Regions from separate parts of the Pseudomonas sp. LARHCG127 genome, predicted to be linked through region 1. Evidence: predicted binding sites of a transcription regulator. Region 1 holds the regulator's gene; each other region holds the start of a gene.

What was found. Region 1 encodes sigma-54, which starts transcription at its own class of promoters, with help from an activator protein. Its sites were predicted from a motif close to ANTGGCATNNANNTTGCTNT; they were not measured.
Region 2: flgB (flagellar basal body rod protein FlgB) is a predicted target of sigma-54. The motif match lies at 2,909-2,928, and genes of this name have one in related genera.
Region 3: ACIPQ1_RS00095 (CmpA/NrtA family ABC transporter substrate-binding protein) is a predicted target of sigma-54. The motif match lies at 6,236-6,255, and genes of this name have one in related genera.
Region 4: ACIPQ1_RS20410 (circularly permuted type 2 ATP-grasp protein) is a predicted target of sigma-54. The motif match lies at 2,005-2,024, and genes of this name have one in related genera.

What each region holds. Positions count from the first base shown of each region.
Region 1 is NZ_JBIXJT010000015.1:77,715-85,423, reverse strand. It holds gene mlaE (lipid asymmetry maintenance ABC transporter permease subunit MlaE) at 1-495, opposite strand, end outside; gene ACIPQ1_RS23205 (ATP-binding cassette domain-containing protein) at 495-1,304, opposite strand; gene ACIPQ1_RS23200 (KpsF/GutQ family sugar-phosphate isomerase) at 1,578-2,552, shown strand; gene ACIPQ1_RS23195 (KdsC family phosphatase) at 2,553-3,077, shown strand; gene lptC (LPS export ABC transporter periplasmic protein LptC) at 3,085-3,654, shown strand; gene lptA (lipopolysaccharide transport periplasmic protein LptA) at 3,641-4,186, shown strand; gene lptB (LPS export ABC transporter ATP-binding protein) at 4,186-4,911, shown strand; gene ACIPQ1_RS23175 (RNA polymerase factor sigma-54) at 5,076-6,569, shown strand; gene hpf (ribosome hibernation-promoting factor, HPF/YfiA family) at 6,647-6,955, shown strand; gene ptsN (PTS IIA-like nitrogen regulatory protein PtsN) at 6,968-7,432, shown strand; gene rapZ (RNase adapter RapZ) at 7,435-7,709, shown strand, end outside.
Region 2 is NZ_JBIXJT010000007.1:278,647-286,355, forward strand. It holds gene flgA (flagellar basal body P-ring formation chaperone FlgA) at 1-724, opposite strand, end outside; gene ACIPQ1_RS14665 (chemotaxis protein CheV) at 803-1,729, shown strand; gene cheR (protein-glutamate O-methyltransferase CheR) at 1,789-2,616, shown strand; gene flgB (flagellar basal body rod protein FlgB) at 2,970-3,377, shown strand; gene flgC (flagellar basal body rod protein FlgC) at 3,381-3,824, shown strand; gene flgD (flagellar hook assembly protein FlgD) at 3,840-4,562, shown strand; gene flgE (flagellar hook protein FlgE) at 4,591-5,889, shown strand; gene ACIPQ1_RS14695 (ribonucleoside-diphosphate reductase subunit alpha) at 6,160-7,709, opposite strand, start outside.
Region 3 is NZ_JBIXJT010000001.1:17,364-25,072, forward strand. It holds gene nirB (nitrite reductase large subunit NirB) at 1-529, opposite strand, end outside; gene ACIPQ1_RS00080 (protein kinase domain-containing protein) at 952-2,622, opposite strand; gene ACIPQ1_RS00085 (nitrate/nitrite transporter) at 2,632-3,843, opposite strand; gene ACIPQ1_RS00090 (ANTAR domain-containing response regulator) at 4,310-4,885, opposite strand; gene ACIPQ1_RS00095 (CmpA/NrtA family ABC transporter substrate-binding protein) at 4,900-6,111, opposite strand; gene ACIPQ1_RS00100 (quinone-dependent dihydroorotate dehydrogenase) at 6,344-7,363, shown strand; gene rmf (ribosome modulation factor) at 7,666-7,709, opposite strand, start outside.
Region 4 is NZ_JBIXJT010000012.1:75,036-82,744, forward strand. It holds gene ACIPQ1_RS20405 (alpha-E domain-containing protein) at 1-555, opposite strand, end outside; gene ACIPQ1_RS20410 (circularly permuted type 2 ATP-grasp protein) at 565-1,974, opposite strand; gene ACIPQ1_RS20415 (ribonuclease E inhibitor RraB) at 2,476-2,817, opposite strand; gene ACIPQ1_RS20420 (hypothetical protein) at 3,019-3,255, opposite strand; gene ACIPQ1_RS20425 (START domain-containing protein) at 3,394-4,002, opposite strand; gene ACIPQ1_RS20430 (YkgJ family cysteine cluster protein) at 4,056-4,310, opposite strand; gene ACIPQ1_RS20435 (translation initiation factor 2) at 4,458-4,934, opposite strand; gene ACIPQ1_RS20440 (aminotransferase-like domain-containing protein) at 5,020-6,462, opposite strand; gene ACIPQ1_RS20445 (OmpA family protein) at 6,663-7,472, opposite strand; gene ACIPQ1_RS20450 (DUF4398 domain-containing protein) at 7,469-7,709, opposite strand, start outside.

The DNA.
Region 1 (7,709 bases):
GATCATCGCCAGCACCGGCAGGGAAATGAAGCCGGCCCACAGGCGCGGGGCAACAATGTACTTGAGCGGGTCGACACCGATCATTTCCAGGCTGGACAGCTGCTCGGTGGACTTCATGTTACCGATTTCAGCCGTCAGCGCCGAACCGGCACGCCCGGCGAACAGCAGCGCGGTCACCACGGGACCAAGCTCGCGCAGCAGCGTCAGGGCGACCATCTGCCCGACCGCCTGCTCCGAACCGTAGCTGGACAAAATGCTGAAGCCTTGCAGCGCCAGCACCATGCCGATGAAGATCCCGGAGACGACGATGATCACCAGGGACATCACGCCCACCGAGTGCAACTGCTTGACCAGCAGGCCAAAGCCGCCGCCCGTCGAGTTGCGACCGAGCAAGGCGTGCATCAAAAACAGCGAGGAACGCCCCAGCACCGCCACCACGTCGATGCCGGAGCGACCGAACAGGCGAATTCTTTCCAACAGTGATTTCTTGCGCATCAGCGCTTCCCCAGCAGATCGGTACGGTAATCCGTGGCCGGGAAATGGAACGCCACCGGCCCGTCCGGATCACCCTTCATGAATTGGCGAATGCGCGGGTTGTCCGAATCCGCCAGTTCCTGCGGCGTGCCCTGCCCCAGCACCTGCCCATCGCCGACCACATAGATGTAGTCGGCAATGCTCGCGGTTTCGGCCAAATCGTGGGAGACCACGATACTTGTGATGCCCAGCGCATCATTAAGCAGGCGGATCAGGCGCACGAGCACACCCATGGCGATCGGATCCTGGCCGACGAAGGGCTCGTCGTACATGAGGATCTTCGGATCGAGGGCAATCGCCCGCGCCAGCGCGACACGACGCTTCATGCCGCCGGACAGCTCGTCCGGCATCAGGTCGATGGCGCCGCGCAGCCCGACGGCCTGCAATTTGAGCAGGACGATGTCGCGGATCATTTCTTCCGGCAGATCGGTATGGACCCGCAGCGGGAACGCCACGTTCTCGAACACATCGAGGTCGGTGAACAGCGCGCCGCTCTGGAACAGCACCCCCATGTGCTTGCGCGCATCGAACAGGTCGCTGCGAGACAATTGGGGAAGATTCTGGCCATTGACCCAGACTTCGCCGGCGCTGGGACGCAGCTGCGCGCCCATCAGCCGCAGCAGCGTGGTCTTGCCACACCCGGAGGGCCCCATGATGCCGGTGACCTTGCCCCGTGGTATGCGAATATCGATGTCATTGAAAATGCTGCGCGTCCCTCGCTTGAAGGACAGTCCCTTCAGCTCGACCACGTAGGCGTTGTCGGCACTCATCTAAACTCCTTGCGATGCAGCCTCACATTCGAATGCCTTGGGCAGCCGACAAGCGTCGCTACCACCGGGCAGCGAACCGGCGGCGAACTATATCACTGCAACAGCGAAGCGCCCAAGGCCAACGGCCCCGCCGTTAAGCCTGGCTTAAGGTAAAAAGTCTGATATTACGTCGAACCTTGCAGCCGCCAGCACAAAGCATGACGAACTTACGTGAGGGAATTGTTCATTGCCGCTATAATCGCCGCCTTTTCATCGGGCCATACGATTTCTGACATGAACCAATCCAGCGACCTGATTCAATCGGCACAACGTACCATCCGCCTCGAGCTTGAAGCCGTGCAAGGCTTGCTGGCCCATATCGACGCTGATTTCGTACGCGCCTGCGAGATGATTCTGGCCAGCAAGGGCCGCGTGGTCGTGGTCGGCATGGGCAAGTCCGGGCACATCGGCAACAAGATCGCCGCCACCCTCGCCAGCACCGGCACCACGGCCTTTTTTGTCCACCCGGCCGAGGCCAGCCACGGCGACATGGGCATGATCACCCGGGACGACGTCATCCTGGCCTTGTCCAACTCCGGCTCCACCAATGAAATCATTACGTTGCTGCCGTTGATCAAACGCCTGGGCATCCAGTTGATCAGCATGACCGGCAACCCGGACTCGCCGCTGGCCAAGGCCGCCGAAGTGAACCTCAACGTCCATGTCGAACACGAAGCCTGCCCGCTGAACCTGGCGCCGACCTCCTCCACCACCGCAGCCCTGGTCATGGGCGACGCCCTGGCCGTGGCGCTGCTGGAGGCCCGGGGCTTCACCGCGGAAGACTTCGCCTTTTCCCATCCCGGTGGTGCCCTTGGCCGTCGCCTGCTGCTGAAAGTCGAAAACGTGATGCACGCCGGCCAGGCATTGCCACAGGTTGTGCGCGGCACGTTGCTCAAGGACGCGCTCATGGAGATGACCCGCAAGGGACTGGGCATGACGGTAGTGCTGGAAGCCGACGGCAAGCTCGCCGGGATCTTTACCGACGGCGACCTGCGCCGCACCCTGGACCGCGCCATCGACATCCACAGCGCGACCATCGAGCAAGTCATGACGCCCCACGGCAAGACCGCCCGTGCCGAGATGCTCGCCGCCGAGGCCTTGAAAATCATGGAAGACCACAAAATCAGTGCCCTGGTCGTCGTCGATGGCGAAGACCGTCCGGTGGGCGCCCTGAACATGCACGATTTGCTGCGCGCGGGAGTCATGTAAATGAACACAGACCTGTTGCAACGGGGCCAAGCCATCAAGCTGGCCGTGTTCGATGTGGACGGCGTGCTGACTGACGGTCGCCTGTATTTCCTCGAAGACGGCAGCGAGTTCAAGACCTTCAACACCCTCGACGGCCAGGGCATCAAGATGTTGATGGCCGCCGGCGTGCAGACCGCTATCATCAGTGGCCGAAAGACCCCGGTGGTCGAGCGGCGCGCGAAGAACCTCGGCATCCCGCACCTTTACCAGGGGCGCGAAGACAAACTGGTGGTGCTGGACGAGCTCTTGGGCCAACTCAACCTAAGCTATGAACAAGTGGCCTATCTCGGTGACGACCTGCCGGACCTGCCGGTGATTCGCCGGGTCGGCCTGGGCATGGCCGTCGCCAACGCGGCCAGCTTCGTGCGCGAGCACGCCCACGGAATCACCACGGCGCGAGGCGGCGAAGGTGCCGCCCGTGAATTCTGTGAACTGATCCTGCGCGCCCAGGGCCGTCTCGAAGCGGCCAACGCCGCGTACCTGTGAGCCATTTATGCTGAGCAAAAAGATTCGCACCGTTGTGGTGTTTGCCTGTATCGCGGCGATTTTCGCCGCGGTGGGCTATTGGAACATCAGCCCTGAACGGTTTCTCGACCAGCCTGCGGCCCAAGTCGAGGAAAAGATCGACTGGTACGCGACCAACACCCACACCCTGCAGTACCTGCCCGACGGCAAAGTGCAATATGAGATGACGTCCGACAAGGTCGACCACGTCAAGGCCACTGACATTACGCTGGTCACCAAGCCGGACTTGAACATATTCCGCGGCACCGATTTTCCCTGGCATGTGCAGAGCGAGCACGCCGAAGTCAATTCCGGTGGCACCGAAGTGGAACTAATCGACTCGGTACGCATCGCCCGGACCGACGAGAAAAACCGTACGACCATCATCACCAGCACACGCATGACGGTATTCCCGCAGCAAGAATATGCGCAGACCGAGCAACCCGTTAGAATCGACGGCGCCGGGGGTGTATCGACTGGCACGGGAATGAAGGCGTATTTGAAGGAAAGCAGGATACACCTGCTATCGAACGTAAGAGGACAGTATGAAGCTCGCTAAAACCCTCCCTATTTTGCTCAGTCTGGGCGCAGCACTGGGAAGCGCGAGCGCCTGGGCTCTTCCCACCGACCGCGACCAGCCTATCCGCATCCAGGCCGACGACGCGCAACTCGACGACAAGAATGGCGTCGCCACCTATAAAGGCGACGTGATCATCACCCAAGGCTCGATGAAGGTCACCGGCAACACCGTGACCATCACCCGCACCCAGTCCGGCGATATCGACGTGGTGACCTCGGTGGGCAACCTGGCCTATTTCGAGCAGATGCAAACCGCAGGCGACACCAAGCCGGTACAAGGCTACGGGGTGACCATCCAGTACCACGCCTCCCAGGATCGCGTGGTCCTGATCGACCGTGCCAAGGTCGTCGACAAGGACAACAACGTCACCCAAGGCGAGAAAATCGTCTATGACACAAACAAGAAACTCGCCAGCGCCGGTCGCGCCACCGGCAGCAAGGTGACCGAGCAGCGTCCGCGGATCGACATGGTGATCCAGCCTAAAAAGAAAACCGAGCAGAAGGCCCAGTAATGGCAACTCTGAAAGCTCAGCACTTGGCCAAGAGCTACAAGAGCCGTCAAGTCGTGCGTGATGTCAGCCTGTCCATCGACAGCGGCCAGATCGTCGGCCTGCTCGGCCCCAATGGCGCGGGCAAGACCACTTGCTTCTACATGATCGTCGGCCTGGTCCAGGCCGATCAGGGTCGCGTATTGATCGACGACCTGGATGTCAGCCACCAGCCGATGCACGGCCGCGCGAAGGCCGGTATCGGCTATTTGCCGCAAGAAGCGTCGATCTTCCGCAAACTGTCGGTGGCCGACAACATCATGGCAATCCTCGAGACCCGCAAGGAACTCGACAAGGCCGGCCGTCGCCAGGAGCTGGAAAGCCTGTTGCAGGAATTCCACATCAGCCACATTCGCGACAACCTGGGCATGAGCCTGTCCGGTGGTGAACGGCGTCGCGTGGAAATCGCCCGCGCCCTGGCCACCGCGCCGAAATTCATCCTGCTCGACGAACCGTTCGCCGGCGTGGACCCGATCTCGGTGGGGGACATCAAGCAGATCATCCATCACCTCAAGGCCAAGGGCATCGGCGTGCTGATCACCGACCACAACGTGCGCGAGACGCTGGACATCTGCGAAACCGCCTACATTGTCAATGACGGTCAGTTGATCGCCGAAGGTGACTCCGCTGCGATCCTGGCCAACGACCTGGTCAAGGAAGTGTACCTGGGCCATGAGTTCCGCCTGTAAGCACACGTGTCTGGCGAATTGCCCGGGCGTCGTTTGATTTTATTATGGCGACGCTCTAGGCAAACACTTCAGTTTCAGGCATATAATTTGCTTAAGTTTGGCGCTCCGGCGCCCTGTAGTGGATGGCGCATGTGCGCCGGCGAATAAGGTGTTAAGCCCCTGCCATGAAACCATCGCTAGTCTTGAGAATGGGCCAGCAGCTGACGATGACACCGCAGCTGCAACAGGCCATCCGCCTGCTCCAATTGTCGACCCTGGACCTGCAACAGGAAATCCAGGAGGCCCTGGAGTCCAATCCGATGCTCGAACGCCAGGAAGAAGGCGACGACTTCGATAACACCGATCCGCTGGCCGACAACGTCGAGCAAAAGACCAACACCGAGATCCCGGAACCGTCCTACCAGGAAGCCGCCCCGACGGTGGACAACCTCGAGGAGGGCGAATGGAACGAACGCATTCCCAACGAGCTGCCCGTGGACACGGCCTGGGAAGACGTCTACCAGACCAGCGCCAGCAACCTGCCAAGCAGCGATGACGACGAGTGGGACTTCACCACCCGCACCTCTGCCGGCGAGAGCCTGCAAAGCCATCTGTTGTGGCAACTGAACCTGGCACCGATGTCCGACACCGATCGCCTGATCGCCGTGACCCTGATCGATTGCATCAACAACCAGGGCTACCTGGACGAGACCCTCGAGGAAATCCTCGAAGCCTTCGACCCCGAGCTCGACATCGAGCTGGACGAGATCGAAGCCGTCCTCCATCGCATCCAGCAGTTCGAGCCGGCCGGCATCGGCGCTCGCAACCTGGGCGAGTGCCTGTTGCTGCAATTGCGCCAGCTGTCCGCCAAGACGCCGTGGCTGGCCGAAGCCAAGCGACTGGTCACCGATTACATCGACCTGCTGGGCGGTCGCGACTACAGCCAACTGATGCGCCGCATGAAGCTCAAGGAAGATGAGCTGCGCCAGGTCATCGAGCTGGTGCAGAGCCTCAACCCGCGCCCCGGCTCGCAGATCGAATCCACCGAGCCTGAGTACGTGGTGCCCGACGTGATCGTGCGCAAGCACAATGATCGCTGGCTGGTGGAGCTCAACCAGGAGTCGGTGCCCAAGCTGCGCGTCAACGCCCAGTACGCCGGCTTCGTCAAGCGTGCCGACACCAGCGCCGACAACACCTTCATGCGCAATCAGCTGCAGGAAGCCCGCTGGTTCATCAAGAGCCTGCAAAGCCGCAACGAAACATTGATGAAAGTTGCCACCCAGATCGTCGAGCATCAGCGCGGCTTCCTGGAGTACGGCGATGAAGCGATGAAACCCTTGGTCCTGCATGACATTGCCGAGGCCGTGGGCATGCACGAGTCGACGATTTCCCGGGTGACCACCCAGAAATTCATGCATACCCCCCGGGGCATCTATGAATTGAAATACTTTTTCTCCAGCCACGTCAGCACCTCCGAAGGCGGCGAATGCTCGTCCACGGCCATCCGCGCGATCATCAAAAAACTGGTGGCTGCGGAAAATCAGAAAAAGCCGTTGAGTGACAGCAAGATCGCTGGTTTACTGGAGGCACAAGGCATTCAGGTGGCCCGCCGTACCGTCGCCAAGTACCGTGAATCCCTCGGGATCGCGCCTTCGAGCGAACGCAAGCGGTTGATGTAACAAGGCCACGCCACAGCGTTCCAGTGGCAGGCATTTCTGCCTGCCGCTTTATGCACTGGCAACGAAGGAGAAGCTGTATGCAAGTCAACATCAGTGGACACCAACTGGAAGTGACCGAACCCCTGCGCACCTACATCGGCGAAAAACTCGACCGATTGGAGAGGCATTTCGACAAGATCACCAACGTGCAAGTCACGATGAACGTCGAGAAGCTGCTGCAGAAAATCGAAGCCACGCTGCATATTCCCGGCGGAGAAGTGGTTGCCAACGCAGAGCACACAGACATGTATGCCGCGATTGACCTGCTGACCGACAAGCTGGATCGCCAACTCAAAAAGCATAAGGAAAAGACCCAGAGCCTCCTCCAGGGCGCCACCGGTCGTTAACCCCCCCAATCCATGATCCGACTAGAAACCATCCTGACCCCCGGCCGTTCCCAAGTGAACGCGCCGGGCGGCAGTAAAAAGAAAGCCCTCGAACAAATTGCCAACCTGATCCACCGCGAGGTGCCTGATCTGGTGATGCAGGACGTCTTCGAGGCCCTGGTTGCCCGTGAAAAACTCGGTTCCACCGGTTTTGGCAACGGCATCGCCATTCCTCACTGCCGTCTCAAGGGGTGTGCCGCGCCGATCAGCGCATTGTTGCACCTTGATACCCCCATAGATTTCGACGCCATCGACGGCGCCCCGGTCGACCTGCTGTTTGTATTGCTGGTTCCGGAAGCGGCGACCGATGCGCACCTTGAGCTGCTGCGCCAGATTGCCAGCATGCTGGACCGCAAGGAAGTGCGCGAAAAACTGCGCAGCGCACCGAGTAACGAAGCTTTGTACCAGGTGGTCCTGGACGAGCAGAACGGTCATTAAACATGCGCATGATCATCGTCAGTGGCCGCTCCGGCTCCGGTAAAAGCACGGCCCTCAACGTGCTTGAGGACAGCGGCTACTATTGCATCGACAACCTGCCCGCCGGCCTGCTGCCGGAACTGGCCGAGCGCGCCCTGATCCACACGGAACTGGCGCAGCCGCTGGTGGCGGTGTCCATCGATGCGCGCAACCTGCCGAGCCACCTGTCGCGCTTCCCTGAACTGCTCGAGGAAGTGCGCAGCCGGCATATCCAGTGCGATGTGTTGTACCTGGATGC
Region 2 (7,709 bases), on a different contig from region 1:
CCTTGATGACGCGCTGGGAGTTAAGGTTTTTTACTCGTATCTGTTCACGCATGCCGCCATTGGACAGGGCCTCGCCGGGCATCCGCACGGCCAGGGAACCGCTGCGGGCGGTGATGACCACCTGGTCGCCCTTGCGGACCACCTCGGCCTGCTCCAGGTGCACCAGGGTCACGACCTGGTCGGCGACCATTGGTCGGACAAGTTTCTGCCCGATGGCCTGATCGACCGAGGTCAGGAAACCCTGGGTGATCTGGCTGATGTCGCGTTCGCGCAACATGACGTCCTGGGGTTCGACGATCCCGGCCCGCTTGAGCGGACGGGTGGTGGTGACAATTTCCCGGAACAGGCGCACTTGAGCGGGCACGAACACCGTCCAGGGCGCGGCGCTGTCGCAACGGACCTTCACCGTGACGCGCCCCAGGGGCCGGGCCGGGCTCTCCAGGGAAGCAGTCAATTCCTTGTCACACATGGGCATGCGCAGGCGCGGGTCGAGTTGGTTGACTTCGATTTCGTAACGACCTTCGGTTTGACTGGTTGCCAGATAGTCTTCTACGGTGAATTCAAGAAAGCCCTGAGTGACGCCGATAAGGAGATCAGGCAAGGTAACCGGAACCGCCGCAAGGGCAGGACTGCCCGAGGTGAACAGGCAGGCAGCCAACAGTGCACCGAGCCAGTGGCGGCAGTGAGTGGTCAGGCGTCGAGAAAATGTCGTTTGTGCGTTCATGCCGGTTCAATAGCAAGCCCCGTGCCGTTTAGTGATGAATGCGCGTCGGACACATTAGCGTTAGGTAGGAGTCAGGGCATGGCGGGAGTAATGGATTCGGTAAACCAGCGCACTCAGCTGGTCGGTCAGAATCGCCTGGAGCTGTTGTTGTTCCGTCTCGACGGCCAACAAATGTATGGGATCAACGTATTCAAGGTCCGCGAGGTGCTGCAATGCCCCAAGCTGACCCTGATGCCCAAGTCCAGCCCCGTCGTGTGCGGTGTGGCCAATATCCGGGGTGCGACCATCCCGATTCTCGACCTGGCGATGGCGACCGGTTCCGGTCGGCTGCTGGACCAGAGCAATCCGTTTGTGATCATCACCGAGTACAACACCAAGACCCAGGGTTTCCTGGTGCGCTCGGTGGAACGCATCGTCAACATGAACTGGGAAGAGATCCATCCGCCGCCCAAGGGCACCGGTCGCGATCACTACCTGACGGCGGTGACGCGGGTCGATAACCAGTTGGTGGAAATCATCGACGTGGAGAAAATCCTCGCCGAAGTGGCACCCACGCCGGAAGCGATCTCCGCGGGCGTGGTGGACGCCGAGACCCAGCACAAGGCGATTTCGCTGCGGGTGCTGACCGTCGACGATTCTTCGGTGGCCCGCAAGCAGGTCACTCGTTGCCTGCAAACGGTCGGCGTCGATGTGGTGGCGTTGAACGACGGGCGACAGGCGCTGGATTACCTGCGCAAGCTGGTCGATGAGGGCAAGAAGCCCGAGGAAGAGTTCCTGATGATGATCTCCGACATCGAGATGCCGGAGATGGACGGGTACACCCTGACCTCGGAAATCCGCAGCGACCCGCGTATGCAAAAGCTGCACATCATCTTGCATACTTCGTTGTCCGGTGTTTTCAACCAGGCGATGGTCAAGAAGGTCGGTGCCGACGATTTCCTGGCGAAATTCCGCCCCGATGACCTGGCTTCCCGGGTCGTCGATCGGATCAAGGCAGCAGAATAAAGTAGAGGTCGGGCGCGTTGTGCGTCCGGCAAGTCAACACGAATGAAAGAGGCGGTATCTTGTCTACGGGTAATTTGGATTTCGAACAGTTCCGGGTCTTCCTGGAAAAAGCCTGTGGCATCCTGCTTGGTGAAAACAAGCAGTACCTGGTGTCGAGCCGTCTCAATAAATTGATGGAGCAACAGGGCCTCAAGTCATTGGGCGAGCTGGTGCAGCGTATCCAGACCCAACCGCGCAGCGGCTTGCGCGAGATGGTGGTGGACGCGATGACCACCAACGAAACCCTGTGGTTTCGTGACACCTATCCATTCGAGGTACTGAAGAACAAAGTGCTGCCGGCGGCCATCAAGGCCAGCCCGGGCCAGCGCCTGCGGATCTGGTCGGCGGCCTGTTCGTCGGGGCAGGAGCCCTATTCGTTGTCGATGTCCATCGATGAGTTCGAGCGGACCAACCTGGGCCAGTTGAAAGGTGGCGTGCAGATCGTTGCCACCGACCTGTCCGGCACCATGCTCAATAACTGCAAGACCGGCGAGTACGACAGCCTGGCCATCGGCCGTGGCCTGTCGCCGGACCGCCTGCAACGCTACTTCGACCCGAAAGGGCCGGGCAAGTGGGTGGTCAAGGCGCCGATCAAGAGCCGGGTCGAGTTCCGTTCGTTCAACCTGCTGGACAGCTACGCCAGCCTGGGCAAGTTCGACATCGTGTTCTGCCGCAACGTGTTGATCTACTTCTCCGCCGAAGTGAAGAAAGACATCCTGCTGCGTATCCATAGCACGCTCAAGCCGGGTGGCTACCTGTTCCTTGGCGCCTCCGAGGCGTTGAACGGTTTGCCGGATCATTACCAGATGGTCCAGTGCAGCCCGGGGATCATCTACCAGGCGAAGTGATTGGCTTGGTTTCAGAAAAAACGGGAGTCCCATGGGGCTCCCTTTTTTTTGCCCGCTGTTTTTCATTCACCCGCGTCCCCTGTGGAAGCGAGCTTGCTCGCGATAGCGGTATTGCAGACGACATCAATCTTGACTGACACACCGCCATCGCGAGCAAGCTCGCTCCCACATTTGCTCCCCATTGCCTGGCGAAAGCGGCAGAAAAGCGGCAGCCAGCGGAAGCCGATTGCCGCTTTTCTGGCATTGCCGCTTTGCCGATCCCCGCAAAGCCCCGGTTTACGGGGCTTCTGAAAGTGGCACGACGCTTGCTAAAGCCATCGTACGTACATTCTGGTCACCCAAAGGTTTCCGACATGAGCATCAGCTTCGATAAAGCGCTCGGTATCCACGAACAGGCCCTGAGCTTCCGCGCCCAACGTGCCGAAGTCCTGGCCAACAACATTGCCAACGCCGATACCCCGAACTACAAGGCGCGTGACCTGGACTTCTCCAAGGTGCTCGCCGAGCAGAACGAGAAGACCAAGAACGGCCACTTCGCCTTGAACATGACCAACAACCGTCATATCGAAGCCGAAGGCGTGGGCAGCGGCGACGAATCGCTGATGTATCGCACGCCGATGCAGCCGTCGATCGACCAGAACACCGTGGACGCTCAACTGGAACAGTCCAACTACGCGGAAAACTCCGTGAACTTCCAGGCCAGCTTCACCCTGCTCAACAGCAAGTTCAAAGGGCTGGTATCGGCCCTGCGCGGAGAATAAGCCATGTCGATCGCTAGCGTATTCAACATTGCCGGCAGTGCCATGAGTGCCCAGACCACTCGCCTGAACACCGTCGCCAGTAACATCGCCAACGCCGAGACCGTTTCGTCGAGCATCGACCAGACCTACCGCGCCCGCCACCCGGTATTCGCCACCATGTTCCAGGGCGGCCAGTCCGGCGGCAGCGACTCGCTGTTCCAGGACCAGGACGCGGCGGGGCAGGGCGTGCAAGTGCTTGGCGTGGTCGAAGACCAGAGCAACCTCGAAGCACGTTATGAGCCAAACCATCCGGCCGCGGACGCCAAGGGTTACGTCTACTACCCGAACGTCAACGTCGTCGAAGAAATGGCCGACATGATTTCCGCCAGTCGTTCGTTCCAGACCAACGCCGAAATGATGAACACCGCCAAAGCCATGATGCAGAAGGTCCTGACCCTCGGTCAGTGATAAGGGGCGAGTCACATGAGCGTTACCAACACTACCAGCGGTTTGAGCCTCAACGAGATTCTGGCCAACTCCTCGGTCAAGACCAACACCACGACCGATGGCCTGGGCGCAGCGACCACCGCTGCCACCGGCAAGAAGGAATTGGGCAAGGATGCGTTCCTGCAACTGCTCGTGACCCAGCTGAAAAACCAGAACCCGCTGGAGCCACAGGATAACGGCGAGTTCGTTGCCCAGTTGGCGCAATTCAGCAGCCTGGAAGGCATCACCACGCTCAACGATACCGTGAGCGGCATCGCCGGCAACTACAACTCGTCCCAGGCGCTGCAGGCTTCGTCCCTGGTCGGTCGCTCGGTGATCGCGCCCGGTGACAAGGCCGTGGTCGACACCTCCAAGAGCCTCAACGGCACGGTGGTGGTACCAGCATCGGTGTCCTCCGTCGCCGTCAAGATCGTGGACAAGGACGGCAAGACCGTTCGCACCATCGACCTGGGCAGTCAGAACGCCGGCAATTCCGCCTTCATCTGGGATGGCAAGAACGATGCGGGCACGGTCGTTGAATCGGGCACTTACACCTTCGCGGCCTCGACCACCATCGATGGCAAGGCCACGTCGCTGATCACCAACCTGCCGGCCACGGTCAGCAGCGTGACGATCAGCCAGACGGGCGGTGAGCTGATGCTCAACCTGGCCGGGCTGGGCAGCATTGCCCTGTCCAAAGTACAAACTATTGGTATGTAGAGCCGACTAACCGGCAAAAGGAGTCAACATGTCTTTCAACATCGGCCTTAGCGGTCTCTATGCAGCCAACAAACAGCTGGACGTGACCGGCAACAACATCGCCAACGTGGCGACCACCGGTTTCAAATCGTCCCGCGCGGAATTCGAAGACGTCTACTCGGCCACCAAGCTGGGTTCGGGCAGCAAGACCGTCGGCAACGGCGTGCGCCTGGCCAACGTTTCCCAGCAGTTCGGCCAGGGTGACGTGAACAACACCGGCAACGTGCTGGACATGGGCATCCAGGGCCAGGGCTTCTTTGTCCTGAGCAACGACGGTTCCCTGAGCTACACCCGTGCCGGTACGTTCAAGACCGACAAGGAAGGCTTCATCACCAACAGCGATGGCACCTCGCGCCTGCAGGGCTATGGCGTGGATGCCAACGGCAAGATCCAGAACGGCATCCTGACCGACCTGCGCATCGACACCTCGAACCTGCCGCCAACCGCCACCAGCCTGGTATCGTCGACCATCAACCTGAACTCGACAGCGACGCCGATCACTGCCGCGTTCAATCCGGCCGACACCGCTACCTTCACCAAGCAGTTCACCACCCCGATCTACGACACCCAGGGTAACCAGCACTCGATGGACCAGTACATGGTCAAGACGGCTGGCAACACTTGGAATGTCTACACCTTGATCGACGGCCGTAACCTCAACGGCACCGCACCGACCACGACTGGTGCGACCGCGCCTGTTCCTTCGACCATGAACTTCGATTCGAGCGGCAGATTGACCACGGTCACCACTCCGCCAGCGACCGTCAACAGCGATCTGGTATTGACCGGCTGGGTTCCGGGCACCGTGACCAACGGGACATGGACCGCCAACGGCGCTTCCAGCGCACCGACCATTACGATTTCCATGGGCAACACCACCCAGTTCAACGCCGACACTGCCCGCTCGATCCCAACCCAGAACGGCTACGCCACCGGCCAGATCACCAACCTGACCATCGACGGCAGCGGCGTCTTGCTGGCCAACTTCAGCAACAACCAGACCAAGCCGATCGGCCAGCTCGCCCTCGCCAGCTTCACCAATGAGCAGGGCCTGCAGCCTGTAGGCGGCACCAGCTGGAAAGAAACCTTCGCCTCGGGCATCCCGGGCTACGATGCGCCACAGACCGGTACCCTGGGTTCGATCGTCTCCAACTCCTTGGAAGAGTCCAACGTCAACCTGACCAACGAACTGGTCGAGCTGATCAAGGCGCAAAGCAACTACCAGGCGAACGCCAAGACCATCTCCACCCAGAGCACCATCATGCAGACCATCATTCAGATGGCTTGATGTCGATGGCTGTTTGAAGGCTGCACAAGGAGCCCCTCGCAGAGGGGCTTTTTTGTGGCCGATGGTTTTGTATTGTTTGTGCCGCCCTCTTCGCGAGCAGGCTCGCTCCCACAGGGTCACGTGTACGCAGGTCAAATGTGGGAGCGAGCCTGCTCGCGAAGAGGCCAGCCCAGGCGCCGAATTTTCTTCAGGCAAAAGAAAACCCCCGATAAACCAGCGGTCTATCGGGGGCTTCTTCAGCGGGCGCTTTTACACGCTCACCCGCTCAGCTTATTGGCAAGCTTCGCAATCCGGCTCGTCGATCGCGCAGGCCTTCGGCACTGGCGCAGGTCCGGCTGGAGCAGCCAGGACCGAATCGTCACCGTGGTTGCCGCCGCTGGAAACCGCGTTCAGCTTGCCGGTGTTGATGGTCGACTTCTCGGTGCTGGTGGCGGCCAGGGCACGGAGGTAGTAGGTGGTTTTCAGGCCACGGTACCAGGCCATGCGGTAGGTCACGTCCAGCTTCTTGCCCGAAGCGCCGGCGATGTACAGGTTCAGCGACTGAGCCTGGTCGATCCACTTCTGGCGACGGCTGGCGGCGTCGACGATCCACTTGGTGTCCACTTCGAACGCGGTCGCGTAGAGCGCCTTGAGCTCTTGCGGGATGCGTTCGATCTGCTGCACCGAACCGTCGTAGTACTTCAGGTCGTTGATCATGACCGAGTCCCACAGGCCGCGAGCCTTGAGGTCGCGAACCAGGTACGGGTTGATCACGGTGAATTCGCCCGACAGGTTCGATTTCACATACAGGTTCTGGTAGGTCGGTTCGATCGACTGCGACACGCCAGTGATGTTGGCGATGGTGGCGGTCGGTGCGATGGCCATGATGTTGGAGTTACGGATGCCTTTCTGCACACGGGCGCGAACCGGTGCCCAGTCCAGGGATTCGTTCAGGTCGACGTCGATGTACTTCTGGCCGCGCTGGGCGATCAGGATCTGTTGCGAGTCCAGCGGCAGGATGCCCTGGGACCACAGCGAACCCTGGAACGTCTCATAGGCGCCACGCTCGTCGGCCAGGTCGCAGGAAGCCTGGATCGCGTAGTAGCTGACCGCTTCCATGGACTTGTCGGCGAACTCGACCGCAGCGTCCGAACCATACGGGATGTGCTGCAGGTACAGCGCGTCCTGGAAGCCCATGATGCCCAGGCCCACCGGCCGGTGCTTGAAGTTGGAGTTCTTCGCTTGCGGCACCGAGTAGTAGTTGATGTCGATCACGTTGTCGAGCATGCGCACGGCGGTGTTCACGGTGCGTTGCAGCTTGGCGGTGTCCAGCTTGCCGTCGACGATGTGGTTCGGCAGGTTGATCGAGCCCAGGTTGCAGACCGCGATCTCGTCCTTGTTGGTGTTCAGGGTGATCTCGGTGCACAGGTTCGAGCTGTGGACCACGCCCACGTGCTGCTGCGGGCTGCGCAGGTTGCACGGGTCCTTGAAGGTCAGCCATGGGTGGCCGGTCTCGAACAGCATCGACAGCATCTTGCGCCACAGGTCTTTGGCCTGGACGACTTTGAACAGCTTGATCTTGTTGTACTCGGTCAGGGCTTCGTAGTACTCGTAGCGCTCTTCGAAAGCCTTGCCGGTCAGGTCGTGCAGGTCCGGCACTTCGGATGGCGAGAACAGGGTCCACTTGCCGTCATCGAAGACGCGCTTCATGAACAGGTCCGGGATCCAGTTGGCGGTGTTCATGTCGTGGGTGCGACGACGGTCATCACCGGTGTTCTTGCGCAGCTCGATGAACTCTTCGATGTCCATGTGCCAGGTTTCCAGGTAGGCACAGACCGCGC
Region 3 (7,709 bases), on a different contig from region 1:
CGATGTGGACGACGGTCACGTCCATGCCCCGAAGCTTCAAGCCGTTGGCCGCTTCCAGGCCCAGCAGGCCGCCGCCGATGACCACGGCGTGCTTGTGGGTCTTGGCGGTGTCGATCATCGCCTGGGTGTCGGCGATGTCGCGGTAACCAATCACGCCTTCAAGGGTGTTGCCGGGGATCGGCAAGATGAACGGTGTGGAACCGGTGGCGATCAGCAGGCGGTCGTATTCGGCTTCGCTGCCGTCTTCGGCGATGACGCGGCGCTTGACCCGGTCAATCTCCACCACTTTGCGGTTGAGCAGCAGCTTGATGTTGTTGTCCAGGTACCAGCTCAGGTCGTTGAGCACGATCTCTTCGAATGTCTGCTCGCCGGCCAGCACCGGCGAAAGCAGGATGCGGTTGTAGTTGGTGTGGGGCTCGGCGCCGAACACCGTGATGTCGTACAGCTCGTTGCTCAGCTTGAGCAGTTCCTCGAGGGTGCGAACCCCGGCCATGCCGTTGCCGATCATCACCAGTTTGAGTTTTTTCATCAGGGTTCTCCGCAAGCTCATGTCCGGTTCATCACGGCGATCGGACTGGCTCGGCAATTTTTACGAAAACAAAAAAAGGCGTCCCGCTAGCAAGCTAGCGAGGACGCCTTTGTCCTGGTCCCGTTCTCTCGGGAAGCACCGCCTTCATCGTTGGAGGCGTTGCTTTATGTATGGTGGGGTAGGTAATGCAGTGGTTGTGCCAAGTGGCGCGAAGGCGCGGATTTATTGAACAGCGGGCTGGTTGAGCGGATTGGGGAGGGATTTATTGCACCGAATCAAAGCGTGTTGCCCGGTAATGGAGCGTGAAGGGATTGGCGAAAAAGCTTTTGTGGCGAGGGAGCTTGCTCCCGCTGGGCTGCGAAGCAGACCCAAAAAAAGGCGACCGCTGCGCGCTCGAGCGGGAGCAAGCTCCCTCGCCACGGTCATGAGTGAAACACCAGAAACAACAGCACAACATTCACCACCAATGACACCAGCGCCAACGTCCGCCAGACCTTCAGCGGCTCTCTTTCCAGCAATGGCCGGGGCCTTACACTCAAGCTGCGGCGTTCGCCCTGCTCCAGCAGCAACAGCCATTCCTCGGCGGTTTCAAAGCGCTGGCCCGGGTCTGCCGCGACGGCCCGTTCCAGGCTTTGCCCGAGCCATTCGGCCAAGTCCGGCCGATAGCGGCTGGCACTGACCGGCACCCCAAAGCGCGGGCGCTGGAAGGCTTCGATCTCGCCGTAGGGATAATGCCCGGTCAACAGGAAATACAAGGTCACGCCGACGGCGTACAAATCCTGTTGCGCCGTGGGCGCGGTGCCGCCGAAGGCTTCCGGAGCAATGTAGCTGGGTGTGCCGGGCAGCACGTTGGCCTGGTCCTCGGACAAGCCCGGGCAATACGCCAGGCCGAAATCCAGCAAGCGCAATTCTCCGTCGTCGCCCAGGTGCAGGTTTTCCGGCTTGATGTCGCGGTGGTAGATCTGCCGTCGATGCAACAGGCCCACCGCTCGCACCAGCCGTTGCGCCAGGTCCTGCCATTGGGCCAGGGGCAGCGGACCGCCCTGGTTGAACACCTCGGCCAGGGTCGCGCCCGGATATTCACGCATCACGTAGTACAAATGCTGACGCTGGGGCACCCCATGGACTTCGGGAAACTGCCGCCCGGCGACGCGTTTGAGAAACCATTCCTCCGAGAGCAAGGCCTGACCGGCCCGGCTGTCGTCACGTAGCTGCACGGGCAAGGTTTTCAGCAGCCAAGGTTGGTCTTGGCCGTCGTGCACCCGGTAAAGCAACGATTGCTGGCTCTGGCCGAGCAGGCTTTCGATCTGCCAGCCCTCGAATACCTGGCCCGGTTTCAGCGCCGGCGGCAAGGGCCATTGCTGCAGCTGGATCAAGGCATCGCCAATGCTGGCTTCGCCGAGGGCATCGACCCGCACCAACAACGCACTGGCATTGTCCTGGCTACCGGCCAGGTGCGCGGCGTTGACCAGCGTCTGCGCAGCGAGGTCCAGGTCGGGTTGGTCGCGAAGGATGCCGGCGATGGCCGTGTCCCCCAAGACCGCCCAGACGCCGTCGCTGAGCAACACGAAGGTTTCGTCGGTGCGCAGTTCACCATCGAGAAAGTCGAGGATCAGGTGCTGATCCAGCCCCAGGGCCCGCTTGAGTACATGCTGCATGCCCTGCTGTTCCCAGACGTGATCTTCGCTGACCCGTTGCAGGTGATCGGCATGCCAGCGGTAGACCCGGCAATCGCCGACGTGGGCCAAGGTGAAGCGCCGGCCCCGCAGGACCAGGGCGCTCACGGTGGTGAGCAGCGGTTGCCCGCCGCCGTTGGCCTGCAGCCAGCGGTTCTGGGCCAGCAACAGCCGGTCCAGCGCCTGGGCCACGCCCCAGGTTTGCGGCGTGGAATAGTAGTCCAGGGCCAGGGCCTGCAAGGTCGAACGGGCGGCCAGCCCACCATCGGCGCATTGGCTCACGCCGTCGGCGATGGCGAACAGGTAACCCTTGCTGGCAGCCAGGGCCGGGGCGGGGGTGACCAGGCGCAGGGCGTCCTGGTTTTCTTCCCGCGGGCCGATGGCGCTGGCCTCGGCAAAACTCAATTGCAGGCTCATGGTTGCAGGTTATACCCGAGCAGCGGTGACGGCTGCCGACCCCCAAGTGGTTCTCCAGCGACGCTTGACGCCATACAGGCCGAACCAGGCCAGGACACCGAGGCTGGCGAACAACCACAGCGCCAGTTGATAGCTGCCGGTGCTTTGCTTGATCGCGCCCATGCCCGCCGCCAGGGCGAAACCACCGATGCCGCCGGCCATGCCGATCAGCCCGGTCATCACGCCGATTTCGCGACGGAAGCGTTGTGGCACCAGTTGGAACACCGCGCCGTTGCCCGCACCCAAGCCGAGCATGGTGCAAACGAACAGGGCCAGGGCCGCATAGGAACTCGGCAGGTTGAAGCCCACCGCGGCGATGCAGACGGCCGCTACGGTGTACATGCCGAGCAAAGTGCGGATGCCGCCAAAACGGTCCGCCAGGGCGCCGCCCAAGGGGCGCATCAGGCTGCCACCGAAGACGCAGGCAGCGGTGTAGTAGCCGGCGGTGACGGGGCTCAGGCCATATTGGTCGTTGAAGTAGCCGGGCAGGGCGCTGGCCAGGCCGATGAAGCCGCCGAAGGTCACGCTGTAGAAGAACATGAACCACCAGCTGTCACGGTCGCCCAGGGCCTTGAGGTAGTCGGCCATGGATTTGGCTTTTGGTCGCTCAGGGGCATTCTTGGCCAGCCAGGCGAAGAGGACCAGCGTCAGCACCAGCGGGATCAGCGCGAAGCCGAACACGTTGGTCCAGCCGAAGGCTACGGCCATGACCGGTGCGATCAACGCGGCGAGCACGGTGCCCGAGTTGCCAGCCCCGGCGATGCCCATGGCCTTGCCCTGGTGTTGCGGCGGATACCACTGGGAGGCCAGGGGCAGGGCGACGGCGAACGAAGCGCCGGCCACACCGAGGAACAGGCCCAGCAGCAGGGCTTGTTCGTAACTGTGGATGCCCAGTTTCCAGGCGCAGAACAGCGCACCGATCACGATCACCTGGCCAACCATGCCGGCGGTCTTGGGTGAAATCCGGTCGGCCAGTAGGCCCATGAACAGGCGCAGCACGGCGCCAGCCAGGATCGGTGTCGCCACCATCAGGCCGCGTTGCTGAGTGGTCAGGTGCAGGTCGGCGGAGATCTGTACCGCCAGTGGCCCGAGCAGGTACCAGACCATGAAGCTCAGGTCGAAATAAAGAAAGGCCGCGAACAGTGTCGGGGTGTGGCCGGATTTCCAGAAGCTTGAATTCATCGCGCACCTCAGCTGTAAAAGTCTCGAGAAATGAGTCAGTGCTTGGAGCAGTGCGCCGCCTGTGGTCGCACCACCGGCCCCGAAGGGCCAAAACAAAAAAACGCCGCAACCCGGATCGCCAGAGAGGCAAGGAGGGTGTGCGACGTCTTTGTCGTAGGTGGGGCAACCGCCGTTGGTTACCTGTGGGGTTGCTTAAGCGAGATCTGTGCCAACCCGAGGGATGGGGGGAGGGCTATCGCGAGCAGGCTCGCTCCCACAGGGATTGTGGTTGTCCGCCAATGTCGTGCTCACCCCGTAAACCCTGTGGGAGCGGGCTTGCTCGCGAAGACGGTGGGTCAGTCGATATCAATGTTGGAAGTAAGACCGCTTTCGCGAGCAAGCCCGCTCCCACAGGGACCTGAGGTGTGCTCGGACCTGTGGGAGCGAGCTCGCTCGCGATGGCGGCAGGCCCTGCGCTACAAGGCTTTCAGCCGAGCAACTCGTTCATGGCAATGATCTGCTCCGCCACCTGTATCAGCTTCTGCTGGCGGCTCATGGCCTGGCGGCGCATCAGGGTGTAGGCCTGCTCCTCGTTGCATTCCTTCATCTTCATCAGCATGCCCTTGGCCAGTTCGATGCGCTTGCGTTCGGCCAGTTGCTGGTCCCGGGCCAGGAGTTGGGCGCGCAGGGCCTGGTCGCTTTCGAAGCGGGCCATGGCCACGTCGAGGATCGGTTGCAGGCGCGCGGCGTGGATGCCTTCGACGATGTAGGCGCTGACGCCCGACTTGATCGCCTGGCGCATCACATTGGGGTCGTGCTCGTCGGTAAACATGACGATCGGGCGTGGCTGGTCGCGACTGACCAGCACCACTTGCTCCATCACATCGCGTCCGGGTGACTCGGTATCGATCAGGATTACGTCCGGACGCACCGTTTCGACGCGCGCCGGCAGGTCGATGGTCAGGCCGGATTCGTCGATCACTTCGAAGCCGGCTTCAATCAGGGCAGCCTTGAGGCGGCCGACTTTTTTCGCGGTGTCGTTGATCAGCAGGATACGCAGCATGGTCGTGGCTCCTGTCAGCGGCTGGCGAGAAGGGGAGCCGCATCGCTCAAGGCGTGCAGTTTGAAGCTGCGGGCGTACCCGGCCGGGTCCGAGCCGTCCCAGGTGGTGCCGTCGATCAGTTGGCTGCTGCGCATGTCCTGGCTCGGGGACGCAATGTCCAGCGCCCCACAGGCTTCACGGTACAACGTGAGTTGCTGAACGTCCCGGGCCACGGCCAGGTAATCCGGGTCTTCGCGCAGCAAGCCCCAGCGACGGAACTGGGTCATGAACCACATGCCGTCGGACAGGTACGGCAGGTTCACCTCGCCGTTGCCATGGAAGCGCATCGCGTGGGGATCCTGCCAGCTGTTGCCCAAGCCGTCGGCATAGATGCCCAGCAGGCGCGGCTCGATGCAGTCCAGCGGGGCGTCGAGGTATTCCGGTGCACTCAACAGTTGCGCGGTGCTGCGACGGTTTTCGCTGCTTTGTTCGATGAAACGGCTGGCTTCGAGAATGGCCATCACCAACGCCCGGGCGGTATTGGGATATTGTTCGACGAACGCACGGGTGCAGCCCAGGACTTTTTCCGGGTGGTCGGGCCAGATGGTCTGGGTGGTCGCCAGGGTAAAGCCGAGGTTCTGTTTCACCGCACTGGCGCACCAGGGCTCGCCGACGCAAAACCCGTCGATGCGCCCGGCTTGCAGGTGCGCGATCATTTGCGGCGGCGGTACCACCACGCTGTCGACATCCGACAAGGGGTGGATGCCCTGGGCGGCGAGCCAGTAATAGAGCCACATGGCGTGGGTGCCGGTGGGGAACGTCTGGGCGAAGGTCAGTTTCGGGCGAGTTTGGTGCACGTGCCGTTCCAGTGCTTCAGGACTGGTCACGCCTTGGGCCTGCAAGCCATGGGACAGGTTGATGCTCTGGCCGTTCTGGTTCAGCCCCATCAGCACCGCCATGTCGGTCGGTGCGACCCCGCCAATGCCCAGGTGCACCGCATAGACCAGGCCATACAGGCTGTGGGCGGCATCGATTTCACCGCTGACCAGCTTGTCCCGCAGGTTGGCCCAGGACGCCTGGCGCTTGAGATTCAGGGTCAAGCCGTAGGGTTGGGCGAAGCCCTGGGTGGCAGCGACCACCACTGGGGCACAGTCGCTCAAGGCCATGAAGCCGAGGTTGACCGCGCTCTTTTCCGGGGCATCGCTACCGTTGACCCAGGCCAGGGGGTTGGCTGGAACTTCATTCATCACTATCACCTTCCACATGAAAAAGCGCCGTGTCCGGGCCCAGGAGACCGGACGACGACGCCGTTGTCCCTTAAAACAGTGTGGCACTCATTCCGTCGCTGGCATGGGCGCTGATGACCAAAAGGGTGCAAGGCATATGCCAGCGCTATCGTTTTGTGCGGGCGCCTCGCTTGAGCCGCCGTTGCCCGGCTATAATCGCCGCCTCATTTCTTCGCCCGAGTCAAAGCCGCCCATGTACACCCTGGCCCGTCAGCTGTTGTTCAAACTTTCCCCGGAAACCTCCCACGACCTGTCCCTGGACTTGATCGGCGCGGGCGGGCGTTTGGGCCTCAACGGTTTGCTGTGCAAGGCGCCGGCGAAAGTGCCGGTGACGGTCATGGGCCTGGCGTTTCCCAACCCGGTCGGGTTGGCGGCGGGCCTGGACAAGAATGGCGCGGCCATCGACGGCTTTGCGCAGTTGGGTTTCGGCTTTGTGGAAATCGGCACCGTCACGCCGCGTCCGCAGCCGGGCAACCCCAAGCCACGGTTGTTCCGCCTGCCACAAGCCGAGGCGATCATCAACCGCATGGGCTTCAACAACCTGGGCGTCGATCACCTGCTGGCCCGTGTGGCCGCGGCCAAGTACAAGGGCGTGCTGGGCATCAACATCGGCAAGAATTTCGACACGCCGGTGGAGCGCGCCGTCGACGACTACCTGATCTGCCTGGACAAGGTCTACGCCCACGCCAGCTACGTGACCGTCAACGTCAGCTCCCCCAACACCCCGGGGCTGCGCAGCCTGCAATTCGGTGATTCCCTCAAGCAACTGCTGGCCGACCTGGCCCAACGTCGCGCGGAACTGGCGTTGACCCACGGCCGGCACGTGCCCCTGGCGATCAAGATCGCCCCGGACATGACCGACGAGGAGACCGCCCAGGTAGCCCAGGCCCTGATCGAGACGGGTATGGACGCAGTGATCGCCACCAACACGACCCTGGGACGCGAAGGCGTCGAAGGGCTGGAGCACGGTGACGAGGCGGGTGGCTTGTCGGGCGCGCCAGTGCGTGACAAGAGCACCCACACGGTGAAGGTGCTGGCCGCTGAATTGGCGGGGCGCTTGCCGATCATTGCGGCGGGCGGGATCACCGAAGGCCGGCACGCCGCCGAGAAGATCACCGCCGGGGCGAGCCTGGTGCAGGTTTACTCGGGCTTCATCTACAAGGGGCCGGCGTTGATTCGTGAGTCGGTGGATGCGATTGCGGCGTTGGGGTGATTCTTTAGGTTGGTAAGATCCATTTGTGGCGAGGGGATTTATCCCCGCTGGGCTGCGCAGCAGCCCCACAAAATCACACAATAAACCTGACACACCGAGGGCTGCTTACAGGGGCTGCTTCGCACCCCAGCGGGGATAAATCCCCTCGCCACAACAGCTTTCGCAGCTCAAGTTCAAAAAAGGCATTAAAAAGGGCTCCTCGAAGGAGCCCCTTGGGCCGTAGCCCGCCGCCCGGATGGGACGTGCGTGGTTAAATCGATTGGGATGTCAAATTGTCGAGTTCTTGAGTAATAAGCCCTGTGTCAGCCGACGGCGTGAAGTTCGTTGAGTCTGTGGATACCCGCAG
Region 4 (7,709 bases), on a different contig from region 1:
CATTTCGTAACGGGCATCGAGCAAACGCAGGGTGTTGTCGGCCCTTTCGATAAAGGTCCCCAGGCGAATGAACCGGAACGCGTCGTTACGCATGATGGTGCCGTAGGTTGCGCCGCGAAACAGGTGCGAGCGCTCCTTGATCCACTCGCAGAAACGGCTCATGCCGTAGCGATTCAAACCTTGCTCGGCGATACCGCGAATTTCCAACCAGGTGGCATTGATGTTTTCCCACATGTCGGCGGTGATTCGCCCACGTACCGCGTGGGCACTGGCTCGCGCGGAGCCCAGGCAACTGTAGATGCTGGCTGGATTGGCCGCTTCCAGGGCAAAGAAATGCAGCAGGCGCTCGGCGTGCAGATCGCCGTGTCGCTCCCGGTAATCGTCCAGCGTGCCGGTGATCAGCAATGGCATGGCCAGCTCGTGCAGGCCGTCGCCACGCCCGTCCTGGGGCATCAACGACAATGAATAGCTCACGTCGAGCATCCGCGCGAGGTTCTCCGCCCGCTCCAGGTAGCGCGACATCCAGTACAGGTCCGAGGCGGTTCTACTCAGCATGGCAGTTCCTCAATCCTCGACCACCCAAGTGTCCTTGGTACCACCGCCCTGGGATGAATTCACCACCAGGGAGCCCTCGCGCAGCGCCACCCGTGTCAGCCCGCCAGGGACCACGCGGGTCTCGCGGCCGGCCAGCACGAACGGACGCAAGTCGATGTGGCGCGGGGCGATGCCGTTTTCGACAAAGGTCGGGCAGGTCGAGAGCGACAACGTCGGCTGGGCGATGTAGGCGTGCGGCTTGGCCTTGATCCGCTCGCGAAAGGCATCGATCTGCGCCGTGGTCGCGGCTGGCCCCACCAGCATTCCATAACCGCCGGAACCCTGGGTTTCCTTGACCACCAGGTCGGGAAGATTCGCCAGTACGTGGGAAAGCTCAGCGGGATTACGGCACTGCCAGGTAGGAACGTTCTTCAGGATCGGCTCTTCGTCCAGGTAAAAACGGATCATGTCGGTGACGAACGGGTACACCGATTTGTCATCCGCTACACCTGTGCCGATGGCATTGGCCAGCACCACATTGCCGGAGCGATAGGAGGACAACAGCCCCGGCACGCCGAGCATTGAATCTGGATTGAAGGCCAGGGGATCGAGGAACGCATCGTCGAGGCGACGGTAGATTACATCCACCGCTTTCGGGCCGTCGGTGGTGCGCATGAACACTTTGTCATCCCGGACGAACAGGTCGGCGCCTTCCACCAATTCCACGCCCATTTCCCGGGCGAGGAACGCGTGCTCGAAGAACGCGCTGTTGAAACGCCCCGGCGTCAGCACCACGACGCTGGGGTCGTCCAGTGGGCTGGAGCTTTTCAGGGTGTCGAGCAGCAGGTTCGGATAATGGTCAATGGGAGCGATGCGCTGGGCGGCGAACAGTTCGGGAAACAGGCGCATCATCATCTTGCGGTCTTCGAGCATGTAGCTGACACCGCTAGGCGTACGAAGATTGTCTTCGAGCACGTAGTACGTACCGTCACCGTCGCGCACCAGATCGACACCGCAAATGTGCGCATAGATGTCACGGTGCAGGTCCAGCCCCTGCATCGCCAGTTGATATTGCTCGTTGGCCAGCACCTGCTCGGCGGGAATGATGCCGGCGCGGATGATCCGTTGTTCGTGGTAGAGGTCGGCCAGGAACATGTTCAGCGCCTTGACCCGCTGGATGCAGCCGCGCTCCACCTCCCGCCATTCGCTGGCCGGAATGCTGCGCGGGATCGTGTCGAACGGAATCAGGCGCTCGGTCCCCTGTTCGTCACCGTAGAGCGTGAACGTAATGCCGGCACGATGAAACAACAGGTCGGCTTCGCGCCTGCGTTGCGCCAGCAGTTCGTCAGGCGTGTCGGCCAACCAGCGGGCAAACGCCTGGTAGTGCGGCCGGACCTGGCCGTCGGCGTCGTACATTTCATCAAAACCGCTGCGGATCATGCCGTACTCCTTGTCACCCTGGCAGCAAGCTTCGCAAGCCCCGTGCCATCGGCATAAACGCTTTATGATCAACGGGTTGGATTCTCCATTCTCAGGCCGCGCACTTTTATGGTGCGGCAAATCCCCCCAACCCGCTGCCCCCCGCTTCATTGCGACGCAGGGGCGTCGCTTTCATGAGCATAGTCACGGAAAAACGACGCGGCTTGGTCTCGATACAGTTAGGTACAAAACCTGGAGGAGAGGATGGTGGTGAGTCAGCGGGAAAGTGATGTTGGTTTGCGGCCGCCATCGCGAGCAAGCTCGCTCCCACAATGGATTATCGGTGAGCTCCCCTGTGGGAGCCGAGCTTGCTCGCGATGGCGTCGGCACATTCAACATTGATGCAAGCTGGCCCACCGTCATCGCGAGCAAGCTCGGCTCCCACAAAGGTCCCGGCTAGTCGCAGACATGAAAACGGCCGACACAAAGGTCAGCCGTTGCTGTGGTTGCGGTAACTGATTGTCAGGCCTGCAGGCGCCGGATCTCTTGCTTGACGCCCCACCCTTCGATCACGCCACCCAAAGGTTCGACGACGGCCTCGAAGTCTTGCTCGAAGTCGCCAATATCATCGTAAGTGGCGTACATCACCCGGCTCAGTTCCAATGACCAAGCCCCGTCGTCCCGTGCACTGATCTGCGCGTTCAACGATTCTCCCCGAAAATGACCTGCCGCCCTGCGCGCCCGCTCCTCGTCCGGGAAAATGGCGTAGAACTCAATGGGATGGAATCGGGAAAAATCGAAACCGCCTTCTTTCATGCGGCGCAATACGCTGGTGCTGATGTCTTCTTGATAGGCTGTGCTCATGAAACGTCCTCCTAAAACCGATGGATAGACTTTCCGTCTTCCCGTGCGTGAAGCCCGCAGGCTGCAAGCGATACGGCATCAAATGACCGTCGGGACACAAGCATGTAGCTGACAAGACCGGACCTTGGCGATCCTTTCGCTGATCTCAATTGCAGAGTAGCCGCAAGTGATGGCCACTGCCAAGCGAGACCAGGCAAGGTTTCATGAAATTGGTGTAATGCTGACGATTTCGATACTGTTCTGGGACTTGAGATTCTTGACCGTCGGGTCTTCGGTGCGGTTCTCCAAGTCGTTCATATCCAGCTTGTTGAGCACTGGAAGCAACCTTTCGCGAATCAGTTGGGCAGCCTGCTCCATGGTGGGCTTCTGGTCATAGTCGAACTGCTCGACGGTGGTTTCACCGTGATCGTCAATGAAAGTGATTTCCCACTTTTGCATCAGTGTCTCCTTGATCAATTCAGGACCTGGCTTACCTCTATCTCGACATTGGCGGCGGGACAATCGTTCCGCTGGAAGTTCGGACGGCACACATGAAAAGACCGCCTCGGGGGCGGTCTCTTCATCAGCGAATACTGTTTATTTTTCAGCGCGCTCTTTCAACGCTTTCAATGTATTAAACGGCGCATCCACCACGAACTTGTTGGCCACCATGGACGGTACGCTACCACCCGGCTCGGTATGGACCTGATAGATCACTTCGACCTGGTCTGCGCCCTTGGGGGTGAACTTCCAGAAACCGTCGACCTTGGTCACACGCACAAAACCCTTCTCCTCAGGCAAGTACTCAGGTAAGCCCTTGAGCTTGCGGGTCAGGCTGCCATCGGTGCCCTCCTCGGTCGTGACTTCCAGCACCGAGTCCCGGGGCGTCACCGGCCATGGCGTGTTGAACTGGGTGTAGGTCCAGCTCTGATTGCCTTCGTGCTTGAGCAGTTTCTGGCTCTTGCACTCATGAATCCAGGCGCAGGCGCCCGCTACGTCCTCTTGCAAGCTGCGCAGCTTGGCCATGGAGGTTTTCATCACTGTCACGCCACGATAAGCCTTGTACTCGGAGCCCGCTACTTCACTGAGGGAAACCTTGATGCCGTCCTTCTCCTTGGCAACCTGCCAGTCTTCTGCCTGAGCGGTGGCCGTTGCCAGCAATACGGTCAACCCACACAACACAGCCATACGATGCAGCGAACCCATAGTGTTTTCCTTATTGTCCAAGTTCGTTTATTTCGGATCCGTTCATTGACCCATCACGCTGCCGTGACTTGCTCCCACCAACCGATCAAGCGGATGGCCTCTTCACTGCTGTCGCCGCACACCTCGATGTCGGCTTCGAACGCCGAGCATACCGCCGGACGCTCCGACTGGCCGAAGATCTGGCACAGGTTATCGACGGACAATTGCACGCACCGTTCTCCCGCAGGCTTGCCTAGGGGCATCCCAGGGATAGGCGAACTGATAGAGGGGGCGATGCAACAGGCACCACAGCCTTCACGGCATTTCACGACAACCACATCCTCGCGACAGTAATGATGAGTAACAGAACACAGAGTAACGGCTAAAACACCCGTTTTAAATTCCCGCCTGCGTGTTTTTTTGCCCTTGGCGAGATGACCGAACGGTCAGTGACGAGCGGCACGCCTGTGAGAGGCCTACTGCTTGAATTCAAACTCCAGCGCCGCACCTTCCACCTCATTACGCTCCTGATTGCGCAGCGGCAGTTGCATTTCATTGCTCAACAGCCGGCCATTGAGCTGGAACGGTCCGGGCTTATCTCCAAACATTGACGGCAAGAGCGGTTCACGCTTGGGCGGCTGCACTTTACCCGGTGGCTGCAGTTCCTCGACCATGTCATGGGGCAGGCTCAAGTCCAGCTTGGCCGGCGGCAATGGGGTCTTGGCGACTTCACGGGCGGATTTGCTCTTGGAGGCGATGGGCGCGCGCTTTTTCTTCGCCGCAGTCGCCTTTTTAGGGGAAGGCTTCTTGGCCGCTGTGTTTTTTTTCGGCCCGTCTTTCGTGGCACTGGCGGCCGGTTTTTCCTGCGTCGAAGCCGCCACGGCAATGCCTCCCATTTGGAAGGCACTCAACAGGCCGATCAAAACCCAGGCAACAGGAACAATGGCTTTCATAGACACAACGGCACTGACGGCAGAGATCCCCATGCTCGCCTGATAATCAGGCGCTGACAAGCACATCAAGCTAAGCCGCTGATTTCTATAGGAACCCGTTAGCCGTCTCTTGGCACAATTGCGTCGCCAACAACCCCAGCGTCATCAGGGCCCGCTCTGCCTCGCGGTTCCAGGGTGTGCCGCAGTTCAAGCGAATGCAGTGGTTGAACTGCTCGGTGTTGCTGAAAATAAGCCCTGGGGCGATGCTGATGCCTTGTTGCAACGCCCGCACATGCAATTCCTGGGTATTGACCCGCCCCGGTAGACTGACCCACAGGATGAACCCGCCAGTGGGACGGCTCATTTGCGTGCCTTCGGGGAAATACTGTTGCACCGCCAGCTGGAAAGCGCTGAGGTTCTTGCGGTACTCCTGGCGGATATAGCGCAAATGTCGGTCATAGCCGCCGTTTTCCAGGTACGCGGCAATGCCCATTTGCGTGACGCTGCACGCCGAGTGAGTGCTGAAGGTCTGGAGCCGCTGTATTTCCTGCTGGAATTTCCCCGCGATCATCCAGCCGATGCGCACGCCCGGTGACAATGTCTTGGAAAAACTCGAACAATAGATGACCCGATCCAGCCGGTCGTAGGCCTTGAGGGCCTTGGTGCGGCCCTGCTCGAACATCAGCTCGCCATAGATATCGTCCTCGACGATCTGGATATCGAAGTCCGACGCCAGGCGCAGCAACTGCTTTTGTCGCTCTTCGGGCATGGTGCCGCCGAGGGGATTGCTCAGGCGCGTGGTCAGCACCAAGGCCTTGATCGACCACTGGTTGGCCGCCAACTGCAAGGCCTCCAGGCTCATACCGGTAACCGGGTCGCTGGGAATCTCGATGACCTTGAGCCCCAACAGATCCGCCAGTTGCAGCAAGCCGTAGTAGGTCGGCGACTCGGCGGCGATCAAGTCCCCCGGCCGCGTCAGCACCCGCAAGGACATCTGCAACGCATCGACACAGCCATGGGTAATCACGACTTCGGAAGGGTCCACCACGACACCGGCATCGCGCATGCGAATCGCCACTTGACGCCGCAACGGCTCGAAGCCCGGGCTGAACATGTAGCTGAACGCCCGCGGGCTGTGGAAACGCGTGACCTTGGCCAATTGCTGATGCAGGGCCCGAACCGGCAGATAGTCGACGCTCGGCACCGCCGCGCCCAGGGGGAATACCCCTTCGCGGCGCGACTCGACCAATACCTGCTGGATGATGCTGCTGCGCGTCACCAGCCCCGGACGCTCAACCCGGGCAATGTCCGGCGTCGGTGCAGTCAGGGCCGGCGTCTGGTGAACGTAGTAGCCCGATTGCGGCCGTGCGCGAATCAGCCCCTGGTCTTCAAGGTTCGCATAGGCCTGCAGCACCGTGGCGTGGCTGACGTTGAGCTGCGAGCTCATCTTGCGCACCGAAGGCACACGTTCACCAGGCTGATACACACCGCGCCGGATGTCTTCAGCCAGCTGTTGAGCAATACGTTGATAGAGCAGGAGGTTGGTCATGACGCAGCACTCGATTTCACGGGCATTTTATTCTTGTCGGAAACGATACCGGAACAGTTTAGAAGTGTACTGGGACAGTTGCCAGATTACTCGACAGTACAGTGGAGTGACAGCTCTAACTGTACTCATCCCGCATCGATTGCAGGGCCAAAAAAACCCGGCGCCTTTTACAGGGGCCGGGTTTTCCAGTGACGCAGCCCTTAGCGGGCGGCGCCGAGCTGGCCTTTTTCGTCGGAGAACACAATTTCAACGCGACGGTTCTGTGCCCGGCCACGCTCGGAAGCGTTGACGTCCACCGGATACTCATCACCGTAGCCTTCGACCTGGATGCGTTTTTCATCAATCCCCAAGTCCACCAGCACATCCGCCACCGACTGTGCGCGGTCGCGGGACAGCTTGAGGTTTTCCTGCTTGCCGCCGGTGCTGTCGGTGTACCCCTCGATACGCACCACGCGCTTGGGATTGAGCTGCAAGAACTGCACGATCTTGAGCACGACCCGGTTGGCCGAGTTTTTCAGTTCCGCTTCGCCGGTGTCGAACAGCACGTCACCCAAGGTCATCACCAAGCCGCGATCAGTCTGGGTGGTCGCCATCGCCATGATCTGTTCTTCGAGCCATTTGCCCTGCTGCTGCACGCTCAACAATTTGGACTCACGCAAGGCCAATTGCAGGCGCTGGCGCTCCAGTTCGAGCTTCGCCGCACGCTCTTCGTTGAGCACCTGGTTGCTGTGCTCTCGGGCGATCGCACTGTAGCGCTGGCTCAGGTAGGCGTAATGCTGCACATCCTCACCGCTGCCCCAGTAGCTGGACAGGCGATCGGCACGGGCCAGGGACTCGCCAGCGCGGATCACATCCCGGGGCGCGGCACGCAATACGTTGGCGTCTTCCTTGACCTTCTGGAAATCGGTGCTGGCCTGTTCGAGCGCCGCTTCGCTGCGCTGGCCGGCGCAGCCATACAAGCTGGCAAGGCTGGCGAGGACCAGGCCGCCCAATACGTGGGAGTGCTTCATTGGGCATCCTCCCTCAATTGTTTGCGCAAGCGCTTGATGCGGGTGTCGAGCACGTTCAGTTGCTCCTGGCTCTTGAGGGTCAGCACCTTCGCTTCGGCCAGTCGAGCGTCGAGTTCAGCCTGTTCGGCCCGCATGCGCGCCTTCTTGTAGGATTCGTCTGCCATGTTGGATTTGGCGCGGGCGAATTTTTCTTCAGCCAGTTTCAATTCGGGCACTTCGTCGACGGTGGCGCCAACG